Regions from separate parts of the Naumannella halotolerans genome, predicted to be linked through region 3. Evidence: riboswitches for the same ligand, from Rfam matches in the RefSeq annotation. Region 3 holds a riboswitch; each other region holds the start of a gene.

What was found. A riboswitch is a leader RNA that binds a small molecule or an ion and turns the genes downstream of it on or off. The one in region 3 is predicted to bind thiamine pyrophosphate.
Region 1: it holds a riboswitch for thiamine pyrophosphate, as region 3 does, so the genes downstream of both, thiM (hydroxyethylthiazole kinase) here and thiM (hydroxyethylthiazole kinase) in region 3, are expected to answer to the same signal.
Region 2: it holds a riboswitch for thiamine pyrophosphate, as region 3 does, so the genes downstream of both, CLV29_RS11515 (ECF transporter S component) here and thiM (hydroxyethylthiazole kinase) in region 3, are expected to answer to the same signal.

What each region holds. Positions count from the first base shown of each region.
Region 1 covers NZ_SOAW01000001.1:1,100,521-1,105,497, reverse strand. The annotation lists gene CLV29_RS05175 (TenA family protein) at 1-562, opposite strand, end outside; gene thiD (bifunctional hydroxymethylpyrimidine kinase/phosphomethylpyrimidine kinase) at 559-1,404, opposite strand; gene thiE (thiamine phosphate synthase) at 1,401-2,033, opposite strand; gene thiM (hydroxyethylthiazole kinase) at 2,045-2,872, opposite strand; TPP riboswitch at 2,864-2,960, opposite strand; gene cmtR (Cd(II)/Pb(II)-sensing metalloregulatory transcriptional regulator CmtR) at 3,982-4,341, shown strand; gene CLV29_RS05145 (cadmium resistance transporter) at 4,338-4,940, shown strand.
Region 2 covers NZ_SOAW01000002.1:74,258-79,234, reverse strand. The annotation lists gene CLV29_RS11525 (NAD-dependent succinate-semialdehyde dehydrogenase) at 6-1,385, shown strand; partial or broken gene CLV29_RS11520 (aldo/keto reductase) at 1,467-2,396, opposite strand; TPP riboswitch at 2,556-2,666, shown strand; gene CLV29_RS11515 (ECF transporter S component) at 2,686-3,333, shown strand; gene CLV29_RS11510 (ABC transporter ATP-binding protein) at 3,374-4,936, shown strand; gene CLV29_RS11505 (energy-coupling factor transporter transmembrane component T family protein) at 4,933-4,977, shown strand, end outside.
Region 3 covers NZ_SOAW01000001.1:1,338,851-1,343,827, reverse strand. The annotation lists gene lon (endopeptidase La) at 1-1,662, shown strand, start outside; TPP riboswitch at 1,779-1,870, shown strand; gene thiM (hydroxyethylthiazole kinase) at 1,861-2,679, shown strand; gene thiE (thiamine phosphate synthase) at 2,676-3,359, shown strand; gene thiD (bifunctional hydroxymethylpyrimidine kinase/phosphomethylpyrimidine kinase) at 3,356-4,207, shown strand; gene CLV29_RS06175 (ABC transporter substrate-binding protein) at 4,329-4,977, opposite strand, start outside.

The DNA.
Region 1 (4,977 bases), 240 kb from region 3:
CAGTGTCGGTGGCGGCGGTGAAGTCTGGATCGCCGTAGGTGGCGATCCAGTCCCCGTACGGGTGCGTGCTCAGGTCACCGACGGCGGCCTTCAAACGGGTGCCGACGTCGTCGTAGACCCAGAAGCAGGGCAGGATGCCGGCCGCGAGGACCGGGTAGTTTCCCGCTGTCGCGAGGCTCAGCAGGTAGGAGGTGTAGGCAACCGTGGTCGGTGAGGGCTCGGCGGCGGTGAGGTCGGTGACGTGGGTGGCGTGCAGCTGCCGCTCGACCTCGACCACCTCCCGCGCGGCCTGCGCCCAGAATGCCATTTCCTCCGACGCCTGGGCCTGAGCGGCGGCCGCGGCCAGGACCCGGCCGTAGTCGGCCAGGTAGAGCGCGTCCTGGGCGAGGTAGTGCCGGAACGTCTCTTCCGCCAGGGTCGCGTCGCTCAGCTGGTGCAACAAGGGCAGCGCGTCGATCGCCTCGCGGACCCTGGCCGTGCGATGCCACGCCACGGTGCTGAACACGCCAGTGTCGTCGTGGTCGCGAATCGTCTCGGGCATGGAGGTGTGTGGGCTGGTCATCGGTCGCTGTCCTTCCAGTCGTTCTCGTCTTTCCAGATGTCGTGGCAGTGGTGCACGGGGCCGGGTCCGTGGCCGATGTGGAGCGCGTCGGCGGCCCGCAGGGTGCCGGTGAGCCAAGTCTTGGCCTGGCGGGTGGCCTCTAGCAGGGACCCGGTGCGCGGGGCGAGTGCGGCGATCGCGGAGGACAGGGCGCACCCGGTGCCGTGGGTGTTGACCGTGGCTACCCGCGGGCCGGTCAGCAGCTGCTCGCCCGCGTCGTCGAGCCACAGGTCGGTGGCGTGTGCGTCGCCGCCGAGGTGGCCCCCCTTGACCAGCACCCGCGCGGCGCCCAGCTCCCGGAGCGCGATGGCCTGGGCGCGCATGGTGTCGAGGTCTTCGGCGGGGTCGGCGTCGAGCAGCACGGCGGCCTCGGGGACGTTCGGCGTGATGAGGGAGACGTACGGCAGGAGTTGGCGCATCGGCTCGACGGCGTCCTCGGCCAGCAGCCGGGAACCGGCGGTGGACACCATGACGGGGTCGAGGACCACAACCGGCACCGCGTCGGAGCGCTTGTCGAGGAAGGCGAGGACGGTCTCGATGGTGGCCGCGGAGGCGAGCATCCCGATCTTGGCGGCGTCAACCGCCACGTCGTCTACGAGGGTGTCCAGCTGGGCGCGGACGAAGTCCGCGGGGACGACCTGGACACCGGTGACTCCCTGGGTGGACTGGGCGGTCAGTGAGGTGAGCACCGCGGTGCCGTAGGCACCCAGTGCGGAGAAGGTCTTGAGGTCGCCTTGAATACCGGCCCCGCCGGAGGGATCGGAGCCGGCGATCGTCAGCGCGATCGGTGGGCGGGGGTTCACGGTTGCCCGTCCCACGCGGCCCGCAGGCTCGCGGCCGCCACGGCTGGTTCCTCCGCGGCGCACACCGTCGAGACGACCGCCACGCCGGCGGCGCCGCTGTGGCGCAGCATGCCGGTGCGTTTCGTGGTGATGCCGCCGATGGCGACGACCGGCCACGGGCTCGCGGCGGCCACCGCAGCCACCCCGCCCGGGCCGATCGGAGTGCCGTGGTCAGGCTTGGTCGCCGTCGGCCACACCGGTCCAACGCCGAGGTAGTCCAAGACGCCGTCACCGAGCCCGCGTGCTGTGCGAACCTGCTCGATCGTGCTGACCGACAGCCCGACCATGGCGTCCGGCCCGAGCAACTGCCGGGCCTGAGCAGGCGGCATGTCGCGCTGACCGACGTGGACGCCGTCGGCGCCGATGTCCTGAACGAGGTGGACCCGGTCATCGATAATCAGCGGCACCCCGGTCCCCGCCAGCACCTCGCGGACCGCCACGCCGAGGGCGACGAAGTGGGCGTCGGTGGCGCCCGGGTCACGCAACTGCACCACGGTGACTCCGCCCGCGACCGCAGCCTGCACGGTCGCGGGCACCCCCCGTGGGCCGCACAAACCGGTGTCGGTGACCAGGTAGAGGCTGAGGTTCACCGGTCGGCGGGTCACCGGAGCACCACCTTCTCGGTCAGCTCCTGCGGGTTGAGGGTGGCGAGAGAGTCCAGCAGCGCAACGGCGAAGCTCCCCGGCCCGGCGGCACGCTCGGCCGCGACCTCGGCGGCCACGGTGTACGTCGCGGTCGCGGCCGTGGCGGCCAGGAGCGGGTCGTCGGTGGTGGCGGCGAAGGCAGCCATGAGCGCGCCCAGCGCGCACCCACCGCCAGTGACCTGGGTCAACCATCGATGGCCGTTGGCCACCCGCACCAGCCGGGTGCCGTCGGTGAGGTGGTCGACCTCCCCGGAGACCGCGACGATGGTGCCGTGCTCCCGGGCCAGCGCCCGGCCGGCGTCGAGGGCATCCTCGGCGGCGTCGACGCTCTCCGGACCCCGCCCACCGCTGCCCCCACCGGCGAAAGCGAGAATCTCTGAGGGGTTGCCACGGACGAGTGCCGGGGAGGCGTGGGCGAGCAGGTCGACGACAACCCGGCTGCGCCAGGCGAGCCCACCCACCCCGACCGGGTCGAGCACCCACGGGGTGCCGGCCGCCGCGGCGGCACTGACCGCGCCGTGCATCGCAGCCACCGTCGCCTCTTGGGGCGTGCCGAGGTTGACCAGGACCCCGTCGGCGACGGCGGCGAACGGCCCGGCTTCCTCCGGGTTGTCCACCATCGACGGACTGGCGCCGACCGCGAGCAGGACGTTCGCTGTCCACTGAGCGACGACGACGTTGGTCAGGCACTGCACCAGCGGGGCATGCCCGCGCATCGCAGCCAAGGCCTCGCCCACAGCGGCAGCATCGAGTGGGACAGTAGGGACGGAAGAAGGTGCCGACATCGGCGACGTTCCCTTCGCTAGTACGAACTAGATCAGGTTCAACGGGTGTGATCTCAGCCGTACCAGCACGGCACCCCGCGTCATTCACCAGCTTAACATCCGCACCGTTCCCAGCACCGTGCCCTCGCTTCAGCGATCGCAAAAGGGTCGCGCCTCGGACCGTCCGGGCGTGCTGTCACCAGTGCCCGGCTGCGCTACGGCGTTCCTTGGCCGCCGCAGCCCTCACCATGGCGCCTCACCAGACAACGGCTGCGCAACCTTAAAATGTGCAGTCGACTTCGGACACTCGTGCAGTGGACTTCGAAAACTGACAACCAAGCCATCACATCCACAGGGTAGGTGTCCGAAATGGCCACGAGGCACGGCTTGGTACACCTACTGATCTGGACAGGGATTATGAGACACTGGTGGAGGCTCCGGCAGGCCGAACGGCTCCGAGCTGGACAGGTGTCCGAGATCGACCGATTAGGTGACACCCGCAGCCGAGATCCGGCCGCAGGCTCACACTGTCACTCAACCAGTCACCTATTCTACGTGGCGCAGACCCCCTCCTCTCGTGCGAATGTGACAGGTGGCTTGCGCGTCACGGTCTGCTCGCCCGGCAGTCGCTCCCCGCCGCGGCCGGCCGCTGGAGCGACGCGGGACCAGGTCCGAGACCACAACCCCTGGCCCTCGCGCCACCGACGCAGCAGGACATAGATCTGCCGCAGGGACACCCAGCTGCTCGGCCGCCGCTTCCACTGCCTCCCCGCCGACCGTCCCGGCTTCGGCCAGCGGGCCGATCACCTCGGCTCGGCGGGCCGCCAGCGCCCACACCTCATCGGAGACGGTTAGCAGACCGCGCTCAGGAATCAGGTCATCGTCGACCGCTTCGTCGTGCACAGGACTATGGAACAACGTGCCGGTCGTGCACACGGGTACGGACAAGTCGGGAGATCACACTCCTGTGCACACAACGTCGAATGCCCAGGTCAGCTGTGCAGGCGACTTCGAACATTCACATCGAGGAGGAAGCTCTCTCGACGTACGGTGAAGGTTCCCCTTACGGGCATGCGATCTGGGCTGACGCCTGTGACCGAGTGTTCAGTGCGCGCTGTATAGTTCAGTCCATGCTGACTATTGCTTCGCGTCTCGACGTGATGAACCGCCTGGGTCGTGCACTGGCCGACCCCACTCGATCCCGGATCATCTTGACCCTGCTCGACCATCCCACTTACCCGGCGGAACTGGCCCGAGATCTGGACCTGACACGCCCGAACGTGTCCAACCACCTGGCATGCCTGCGCGATTGCGGGATCGTCGTCTCCGAGCCCGAGGGTCGTCGGACACGATATGAGATCGCCGATTCGCACCTGGCGCGGGCGCTGACGGCACTGGTCGATGCCACCCTGGCAGTGGACGAAGACGCCCCGTGCATCGATCCCGCCTGCTCGCTTCCCGGATGCGACGCAGCTGGGGAGGGCGCATGATCCTCACCTCGGTCTTGCAGGCGATGGGCCTGTTCGCAGCGACCAACATCGACGACATCATCGTGCTCTCCCTCTTCTTCGCGCGAGGGGCAGACCAGCGCGGCACTACCGCCCGCATTCTGGCCGGCCAGTACCTCGGATTCGCCGGCATCCTCGGTGCCGCGGTCCTGGTGACCATCGGTGCCGGAGCATTCCTGCCCTCGGCAGCCATCCCGTACTTCGGTCTCATCCCTCTGGGCCTCGGCCTCTGGGCCGCATGGCAGGCCTGGCGCGGAGACGATGACGACGATGACGACGAGGCCAAGGTTGCCGGCAAGAAGGTCGGCGTGTGGACAGTCGCAGGCGTCACCCTTGCCAACGGCGGCGACAACATCGGCGTCTACACCCCTGTCTTCCTCAGCGTGGAACCTCTCGCAGTAGTCGCCTACTGCATCGTCTTCCTCGCGCTCGTCGCGGTCCTGGTGGCCCTGGCAAAGTTCGTCGCCACCCGCCCCCCGATCGCCGAAGTGCTCGAACGCTGGGAGCACATCCTCTTCCCCATCGTTCTCATCGGCCTCGGCATCGTGATCCTCGTCAGCGGCGGAGCCTTCGGACTCTGACGTAGCGGCAGCGATCCAAACGGCCCCGACCGGGCGC
Region 2 (4,977 bases), on a different contig from region 3:
AAGCGATGTCGGAGTATCAGGTACAGAACCCAGCCACCGGAGAGGTGGTCGAGGAGTTCCCGACGGCGACCGATGAGCAGATCCGGGATGCGCTCGAGCGCTCCCACAAGGCCTATCTCTCCTGGCGGGACACGCCGGTCGAGGAACGGACCGCGGTCCTGCGCCGGGTGGCCGAGATCTACACCGAGCGGGCGGAGGAACTGGCCGGGATCATCGGTCTGGAGATGGGCAAGGCCGTCCCCGAGGGCGTCGCTGAGGTGAAGATCTGCAACCGGATCTACAACTACTTCGCCGACAATGCGGCGGCCTTCATCGAGGACGAGCTGCTGCGCGGGCCGGCCGGGGACGACCAGGCGTACCTGCTCCGCAAGCCGGTGGGTTCGCTGCTCGGGATCATGCCGTGGAACTTCCCCTACTACCAGGTTGCGCGATTCGCCGCTCCGAACCTGGCCCTGGGGAACACGATCATCCTGAAGCACGCCCCGCAGTGTCCCCGGTCGGCGGCAATGATGGAGCAGATCTTCGTCGACGCCGGTTTGCCGGCCGATGCCTACATCAATGTCTATGCCACCAATGACCAGGTGTCCGAGGTCATCCTGCCCAGCCCGCTGAACCAGGGGGTCTCGCTGACCGGATCCGAGCGGGCCGGATCAGCTGTCGCCGCCGCGGCCGGGAAGAACCTGAAGAAGGTGGTGCTCGAACTCGGCGGCTCCGACCCCTTCGTCGTGCTGGACACCGATGACATCGACGCCACCGTCGAGACGATGTTCGGTACGCGAATGGGCAACAACGGCCAGGCCTGCAACTCGCCCAAGCGAATGATCATCATGGATGACATCTACGACGAGGTGGCGACCAAGATCGCCGAAAAGGCGAAGGCGCTGATCCCCGCCGACCCCTACGCCGATCCGGGCAAGCTGTCCCCGCTGTCCAGCATCTCGGCCGCCGAGCGGTTCGTCGGCCAGGTCGAGGAGACGGTGAAGGACGGGGCGACGGTGCTCGCCGGCGGGGAGCGGATCGAGGGCCCGGGTGCCTATGTGCAACCGGTCGTGCTGACCGATGTGAAGAAAGGCAATGCCGGCTACTACGATGAGCTGTTCGGCCCGGCCTTCATGTTGTTCCGGGTCGCCGACGACGACGAAGCCGTCACCCTGGCCAATGACACCCCCTTCGGGCTGGGGTCGGCGGTCTTCGCCACCGACCGCGGACGTGCGGAGAAGGTCGCCGACCGGCTGGAGGCCGGCATGGTGTACATCAACACCCCGGAGGCCTCCCGCGAGTTCCTGCCGTTCGGCGGGGTCAAGCGCTCCGGTATCGGTCGTGAACTGGGCCCGCTGGCCATGGACGAGTTCTGCAACAAGCAGATGGTCTACAAGAAGGCCTGACCGGATCAGATCCGACGCCGAGACCGCCTGCCCGCCCCGCACCGGAGGTGGGCAGGCGGATCACGGGAGGTTGAGCCCGGGTCAGTAGCCCTCGGGATTGCGCGGGGTGTACGGCGCCTCCAGCAGCGCCCTTTCGTCGTCGCTGAGTTCGATCGACAGTGAGGCGATGGCATCGTCCAGGTGCTGCGGTTTGGTGGCACCGATGATCGGTGCGGTGACGGCCGGCTGCTGGCGTACCCAGGCCAGCGCGATCTGGGCCATCGAGACCCCGCGTTCTGCCGCGATCGCCGCGACGGCCTCGACGATCGCCCGGTCGGCCTCGGCCGCCTGCTGGTACAGCCAGGCGGTCACGTCGTCGGTCTCGCTGCGGTGGGTGCTCTCACCCCAGGGGCGGGTCAGCTTGCCGCGGGCCAGCGGCGACCAGGGCAGTACGCCCACACCCTGGTCGAGGACGAACGGGTACATCTCCCGCTCCTCCTCCCGCTGGATCAGGTTGTACTGGTCCTGCATCGAGATGAACCGGGTCCAGCCACCGAGGTCGGCGGTGTACTGCAGCTTCGCGAACTGCCAGGTCGCCATGCTGGATGCGCCGAGATAGCGCACCTTGCCCGAGCGCACGATGTCGTCCAGCGTCTGCATCGTCTCCTCCACCGGCGTCTCGGGGTCGAAACGGTGGATCTGGTACAGGTCGATCTAATCGGTGCCGAGCCAGGTCAGCGAGGCGTCGACCGCCTGCAGCAGGTGTTTGCGCGACAGGCCCTTGCTGTAACCGTTCTCCTTCATCGGCATGTACACCTTGGTGGCGATCACCACATCCTCGCGATCGGCGAGCTCGGCCAGGGCACGGCCGGTGATCTCCTCACTCGAGCCGAGGGAGTACATGTCGGCGGTGTCGAAGGTGGTGATCCCGGCTGCCAGGGCACGTTCGAAGAACTGCCGCGAGTCGGCCTCCGGCATGCTCCACGGATGGGATCCGCGATCGGGCTGCCCGTAGCTCATACATCCGAGCACGATCGGGGAGACCTTCAATCCGGATGCGCCCAGCCGCTGCAGTTCCAAGGTGTCCTCTCCGGGATCCGACGGATCGGTGATCCTCGACGACCATTGTTCACCTCGGCCAGGGTGGGCAACACCCGGGTGGCCAACGTGGCGCCGGTCGGCGTACTCTGTGGGCAGTTCCACGGGGGTCCGGCACACCGGGCTGAGATTAGGGCTGAACGTCCTTGACCGTCGAACCTGATCCGGATCATGCCGGCGCAGGGAGAGAGCAACTCCTTGTGCCCTTCGAATGGAGGCACAGATGTCCACCAGGCCCACCCAGAGTCCCACCGATTCCTCGACCACCCGGGACCGACGACGTCCCACCTCCTACCGCTGGCGGGTGGTCGACATCGTGGTCGCCGCCGTACTCGGCGTCGCCACGGGTTTGATCTTCGTGGCCTGGAACGTCGTCGGCTACGCGTGGTTCACCGCCATGGACGCCCTGACCCCCGGCATCGGCGGCATCGCCGTCGGCATCTGGCTGCTCGGCGGCGTGCTCGGCGGGCTGATCATCCGCAAACCCGGCGCGGCGCTGTTCGTCGAACTGCTGGCCTCGGTGGTCTCCATGCTGCTGGGCAGCCAGTGGTCGATCGAGACCGTCTACTCCGGGATCGCCCAGGGTCTCGGTGCGGAGTTGATCTTCGCGATCTTCGCCTATCGTCGGTTCGGGCTGGTGGTCGCGGCGCTGGCCGGTATGGGTGCCGCGGCCGGCGCCTTCGTGCTGGAACTCTTCGTCTCCGGCAACCTGGCGAAGTCGCCGGAGTTCTTGGTGATCTACCTGGTCTGCCTGTTGATCTCCGGCGCGATCCTGGCCGGACTCATCGGTTGGCTGCTCACCAGGGCATTGGCCGCCACCGGGGTGCTGGACCGGTTCGCCGCCGGTCGGGAGGTACGCAAACTCTCATGATCATCAACCCGGTGCGCACCGCTGGAGGTTGCGCCACTCGATGAGTATTCGCGCCCATCAGGTACCCGGCACCCGCACCGGTGCCCGGATCGACCTCACCGACTGGGGCTGGCGGCACGGTTCCCGACGTCGCCCCGCCTTGGCCGGGGTGGACCTGCGGATCGAACCGGGGGAGCGGGTGCTGCTCCTGGGGCCTTCGGGGGCGGGCAAGTCGACCCTGCTGGCCGGCCTGGCCGGGGTGCTCGGCGGGCCCGACGAGGGGGAGGAGAGCGGTTCGATCCTGGTCGACGGGCAGCGACCCGATCCGGGAGCCGGGCGGACCGGGCTGGTCCTGCAGGATCCGCAGGCGAACACCATCCTCTCCCGGGTCGGGGATGACGTCGCCTTCGGTTGCGAGAACCTGGGCATCGAGCGCTCCGAGATCTGGCGTCGGGTGTCGGCGGCACTGGAGGCTGTCGGGCTCGACCTGCCGCTGGATCGTTCCACCGAGGCGTTGTCCGGCGGACAACGGCAGCGGCTCGCGCTGGCCGGGGTGCTGGCCATGCAGCCCGGTCTGCTGCTGCTCGACGAACCGACCGCGAACCTGGATCCCGACGGGGTGATCGAGGTACGCGATGCCGTCGACCGCCTGTTGGCCGATCGCTCTGCCACCCTGGTGGTGGTCGAGCACCGGGTGAGTACCTGGCTGCCGGTGGTCGATCGGATCGTCGTCCTCGAACCGGCCGGTGGGGTGATCGCCGAGGGGCCGCCGGATCGGGTGCTGGCCGCCGAGGGTGAACAGCTGGCCGCCCGCGGGGTCTGGGTGCCCGGAGTGCCGTTGTCGATCGACCGCCGACCCCGCTCGACAGCCTCCGGTGGCCCCGGCCGGGCGAACCCGGTGCCCTTGCTGCAGGCCACCGAGCTGGTGTCGGGACGCGATGGCGTGGGGGTGCACGACCCGGTCGAGGTGAGTCTCGACGCCGGCCGGTCGACCGTGATCACCGGGGTGAACGGTGCCGGCAAGTCCACCCTCGGTTTCACCCTGGCCGGGTTGTTGCCGCCGGTCGCCGGAACCGCCGTGGCCACCGCGCAGCTGCGTGCCGAAGGGGAGGTCGTCGACCGCTCCCGGACACGATGGTTCGAGCGCCGGCGCCCGATCGGTCCGGACCCGGCCCGCTGGCGGGCCCGGGAGCTGGCCACCCGGATCGGGGTGGTCTTCCAGCAGCCCGGCCACCAGTTCGTCACCGCCACGGTCTCGGACGAGATCGCCGTCGGCCTGCGGGCGGTGCGGACCGGACCGGAGGAGATCCGTACCCGGGTGGCGGAGTTGTTGGCCGAGCTGGGCCTGGAATCGCTGGCCGGGGCGAACCCGTTCACCCTCTCCGGCGGGGAGCAGCGCCGATTGTCGGTGGCCACCGTGCTCGCCACCGCTCCGCGGTTGATCCTGCTCGACGAACCGACCTTCGGTCAGGATCGGCTGACCTGGCAGTCGATGCTGCGGTTGATCATCGCGCTGGTGGACGGGCGCGGTTGCGCGGTGGTCTCGATCACCCATGATGCAGACCTGATCGACGTCCTCGGTGATCAGATCCTGCGGCTCGGACCCGCGGACGGTACGCCATGAGCGCCGCTGTCGCCGACACCGCGCCCCGGCGGACCTGGCCG
Region 3 (4,977 bases):
CGGGCAGAGCTCGGCGAGGGCGAACCCGATGGTGCGGAGGACTACCGGACCAGGGTCGAGCAGGCCGACCTGCCCGAGAAGGTACGCGAGGCCGCGCTGCGTGAGGTGGACAAGCTCGAGCGCAGTTCGGACCAGACCCCGGAGGCCGGCTGGATCCGTACCTGGCTGGACACGATCCTGGACATGCCGTGGGGACAGACGACCACCGACAACACCGACATCGCCGCGGCGCGGGAGGTGCTGGATGCCGATCACCACGGTCTGGATGACGTGAAGGACCGGATGATCGAGTACCTGGCCGTTCGGTCGCGGCGGGCCGAGCGTGGGCTGCAGGTGGTCGGGGGGCGTGGCTCCGGTGCCGTCCTGGCGCTGGCCGGGCCGCCCGGTGTCGGCAAGACCTCCCTGGGGGAGTCGGTTGCCCGTGCCCTGGGCCGCAAGTTCGTCCGCGTCGCCCTGGGTGGAGTCCGGGACGAGGCCGAGATCCGCGGTCACCGGCGTACCTACGTCGGAGCCCTGCCGGGTCGGATCGTGCGTGCCATCAGCGAGGCGGGTTCGATGAATCCGGTGGTGCTGCTGGACGAGATCGACAAGGTGGGTTCGGACTACCGGGGTGACCCGTCCTCGGCGCTGCTGGAGGTCTTGGACCCGGCGCAGAACCACACCTTCCGCGACCACTACCTGGACGTCGATCTCGACCTGTCCGATGTGTTGTTCCTGGCCACGGCGAACGTGATAGAGAACATCCCCGAGCCGCTGCTGGACCGGATGGAACTGGTGACGATCGACGGTTACACCGAGGATGACAAGATCAACATCGCGCGTGACTTCTTGCTGCCGAAGCAGCGGGAACTGGCCGCACTCGATGCCGAGGAGGTGATCTTCACCGACGAGGCGTTGCGGGAGATCGCCGCCGACTACACCCGTGAACCCGGCGTGCGGCAGCTGGAAAGGCTGCTGGCCAAGGGATTGCGGAAGGCGGCGACGAAGATCGCTCAGGGCCGGGCGGAGGCAGCGATCACCATCGACCTGGGCAATCTGAAGGACTTCCTGGGGCGGCCACGGTTCACTCCGGAGTCCGACGAACGTACCGAGGTGCCCGGGGTTGCGACCGGTCTGGCCGTCACCGGACTGGGTGGCGACGTGCTGTTCATCGAGGCCAATGCCGTCGACGGCGAGCGAGGTCTCACCCTCACCGGTCAGTTGGGTGAGGTGATGAAGGAGTCGGCGCAGATCGCCCTGTCCTACGTCCGGGCGCACGCCGCCGAACTCGGCATCACCGACCCCGGTGTGCTGGACCGGCGGATCCACATCCACGTTCCGGCCGGTGCGATCCCCAAGGACGGGCCGAGCGCCGGTGTGACCATGGTGACCGCACTGGTCTCGATGGCCACCGGCCGTCGGGTCCGCAGTGATGTCGGGATGACCGGTGAGGTGACCTTGAACGGGCGGGTGTTGCCGATCGGCGGATTGAAGCAGAAGCTGCTCGCCGCCCAGCGCAACGGATTGCGCACGGTCTTCGCACCGAAGCGCAACGAACCCGACCTCGACGAGGTGCCGAGTGAGGTGCTGGAGGCGATCACCGTCGTCCCGTCCACCGATGTGGCCGAACTGGTCGCCGCGGCGTTGGAACCGGTGACCGAGTCGGCGCGGGCGGCAGCCTGATCATCTCGGGCTCGCCCCGGCCGTGAGGCCGGCGGAATCGATCGGCGAAGGGCCGGGATCCACCTCTGGTAGGTCCCGGCCCTTTCGTGCCTCTGGGTGCTGACGTAGGGTGTGGGGCAAGTGACACGGGGTGCGCCACGGTGCTGAGATCACACCCGTTGAACCTGATCTAGTTCGTACTAGCGAAGGGATGTCCGTATGCGCGACCATGCGCCCGCGACGACGCCGACCATTCACACCGAGCTGCTCGATCGGCTCCGATCGACCTCCCCACTGGTGCAGTCGATCACCAACACCGTGGTCACCAACTTCACCGCCAATGCATTGCTTGCACTCGGGGCTGCACCGGCGATGGTGGACATCCCGGGCGAGGCCGGGATGTTCGCCGGCCTCGCCGGTGGGGTGTTGATCAACCTGGGGACACCCCTGGCCGAGAACCGGGCCGCCGCCGTCGAGGCGGCCGCAGCCGCCGGTCGGGCCGGGACCCCATGGGTGCTCGACCCGGTGGCGGCCGGGGTGCTGCCGATCCGCACCGCACTGGCCGCCGAACTGGTGGCCGCCGGCCCGACCGTGATCCGCGGTAATGCCAGTGAGATCCTCGCCGCTGCCGGCGCCGGTGGTGGCGGGCGAGGAGTCGATTCGACGGCCGGGCCGGAAGCGGCACTGGATGCCGCCAGGGGACTTGCGGTCCGTACCGGTGGGGTGGTCGCGGTCAGCGGCCCGACCGATCTGGTCACCGACGGGAGCACCGTCGTCCGGGTGGCCAACGGGGACCGGTTGCTGACCCGGATCACCGGTGGGGGTTGCGCACTCGGGGCGGTGATGGCCGCCTTCCTGGCGGTGAGCGAGGAGACGACGGTGTTCGATGCGACCGTGACCGCGGTGGCCTGTTACACGATCGCCGCCGAACTGGCCGCCGAGCAGGCAGCAGGTCCGGGTTCGTTCGCGGTGGCATTCCTGGACCGGCTCGGCGATCTCACGGCGGACCAGGTGCGGCAGCGGGTGGTACTGGCATGAGCGTCGGCCAACCGGTGCCCGGCCGGGCTCGGGTGCCCGGACGGCTCGAGCTGCACCTGGTCACCGACACCGCCCAGTGTGGTGACCGCGGTGTGCTGGAGACCGTTCGGCGAGCCGTCGCCGGCGGTGTGAGCGTGCTGCAAATACGGGACAAGACCGCCTCGGCTCGCGAATTTCTCGACCTGGTGACCCGGATCGCAGACACCGTGGGTGACCGGGTACCGGTGCTGGTGAACGATCGGGTGGACATCTTCTGTGCCGCCCGGGAACAGCAGGCAGCCGTGGCCGGAGTCCACCTGGGACAGGACGACCTTCCCGCCGAGACGGCCAGGCGGATCCTCGGTGCCGAACCGATCATCGGGTTGACGGCAAGCTCCCGGGCACAGCTGGCGGCCGCGGATTCACTGCCAGGTGGCACCGTGGACTACCTCGGGGTGGGGGTGGTGCGGGCCACCGCCACCAAGCCCGACCACCCGCCGGAATTGGGTACCGACGGGTTCTCCAGACTCGCCGGCGCCACCGCACTGCCGTGCGTGGCGATCGGTGGAATCCGGTCCGAAGATCTGCCGGGGCTCCGTCGCGGCGGGGCCGCCGGTGTGGCTGTGGTCTCGGCGATCTGTGCCAGTGCCGACCCCGAAGGGTCCGCCCGTGCGCTGGCCGACCGATGGGAGAACGGGTGAGCGGCATCCCGCGGGTGTTGTCGATCGCCGGCTCCGATCCCAGTGGAGGGGCCGGGGTGCAGGGTGATCTGAAGAGCATCGCCGCCAACGGCGGGTACGCGATGGCGGCGATCAGTGCGCTCACCGCCCAGAACACCACCGGGGTCCGGGCCATCCACGTGCCACCACCGGAGTTCCTCAGCGCCCAGCTTGAGGCGATCAGCGACGACATCACCGTCGACGCGGTGAAGATCGGCATGCTCGGTACGGCAGCGGTCGCCCGCGTGGTGGGGGAATGGTTGGTCCGGCATCGGCCCCCGGTGGTCGTGCTGGACCCGGTGATGGTGGCCACCAGCGGGGACCGGCTGGTCGATGCCGATGCCGAGGACGCGGTCTCGGAGCTGATCACCCGGTCCGACCTGGTCACCCCGAACATCCCCGAACTGGCCGTCCTCACCGACGCTGCCCCGGCCCGTACCTTGGCCGAGGCACTGGAACAGGCCCACGGTCTTGCCGACCGGTCCGGGGTCCGGGTACTGGTCAAGGGCGGACACCTGCGGGGACTGGTGGTCACCGACGCGCTGCTCGACCGCGGAGTGGTCACCGAGTTCACCGGTGACCGGGTGCCGGGCAGCAACACCCATGGAACCGGGTGCGCGCTGTCCAGCGCACTGGCCACCCGGGTGGCCGCCCACGGTGACTGGGCGCTGGCGACCCAGCAGGCGAAGGACTGGCTGACCGCGGCGATCTCCGCCGGCCGGCAGCTGGCCGTGGGACACGGCAACGGTCCGGTGGATCATCTGGTGGGCCTGCGGGACGAACCGGCGCGGCCCGCCGGCCCCAGGGAAGCGACCGTCCGACCCCGATGACAGGCATCGCTGACCCGAGCCTCGATCCGGCCGCACGTACGGGCTGATCAGGACCGGAAGTGACGAGACCCCGCCGGCGACCATCCGGTCCCCGGCGGGGTCTCGTCCTGATTCCCGTGGCTCAGCCGATGTTCGGCTCCACCTGGGTGGTGTACAACTCCTCCAGGGTCGACTTCAACCCGGTCAGCGTCTCCTGCACATCGGCCTGCTCGTTCAGCACGGCCGCGGCGGCGTTGGCCATCTCCAGTTCCGCCCCGGGGACGAACACCCGGGCCCAGTCCTGGGAACGGGTGACCTCGAGCTGATCGATCGCGGTCTGGATCTGCGGGGTCTCGGCCAACAGGGTGGAGACATCGGCGTCGGTCTGCACCGGCATGTATCCGGTGGCGGCGGAGAACTTCACGGTGTTCTCCGGGTTGGTCAGGAAGCCGATCATCATCGCCGAGGCGAGCTGGTTGGCCGGATCGATCCCCGAGGGGATGCCCAGGCCGGCGCCACCGGTGGGGCAGACCGGAGTCTGCACCTGCGGTCCGCCGGGCAGGAAGCCGACCCCGACCTCGAACTTGTCACCGACGGTGTCCAGCAGACCGACCAACGAACCGGTGGACTCGATGGTCGCGCTGCAGCCCTCGGCGGCCAGGTCGTCAACCGCGGCCTGGCTGGCCACCGTGGCCCAGCCGTCCTTGATCGAGTTCTGCGCGAAGGTGATGGCCTCGACGGCCTGCGGGTTGTCGCAGATGATGTCGAAGGACTCCTCGGCCGACCAGCCG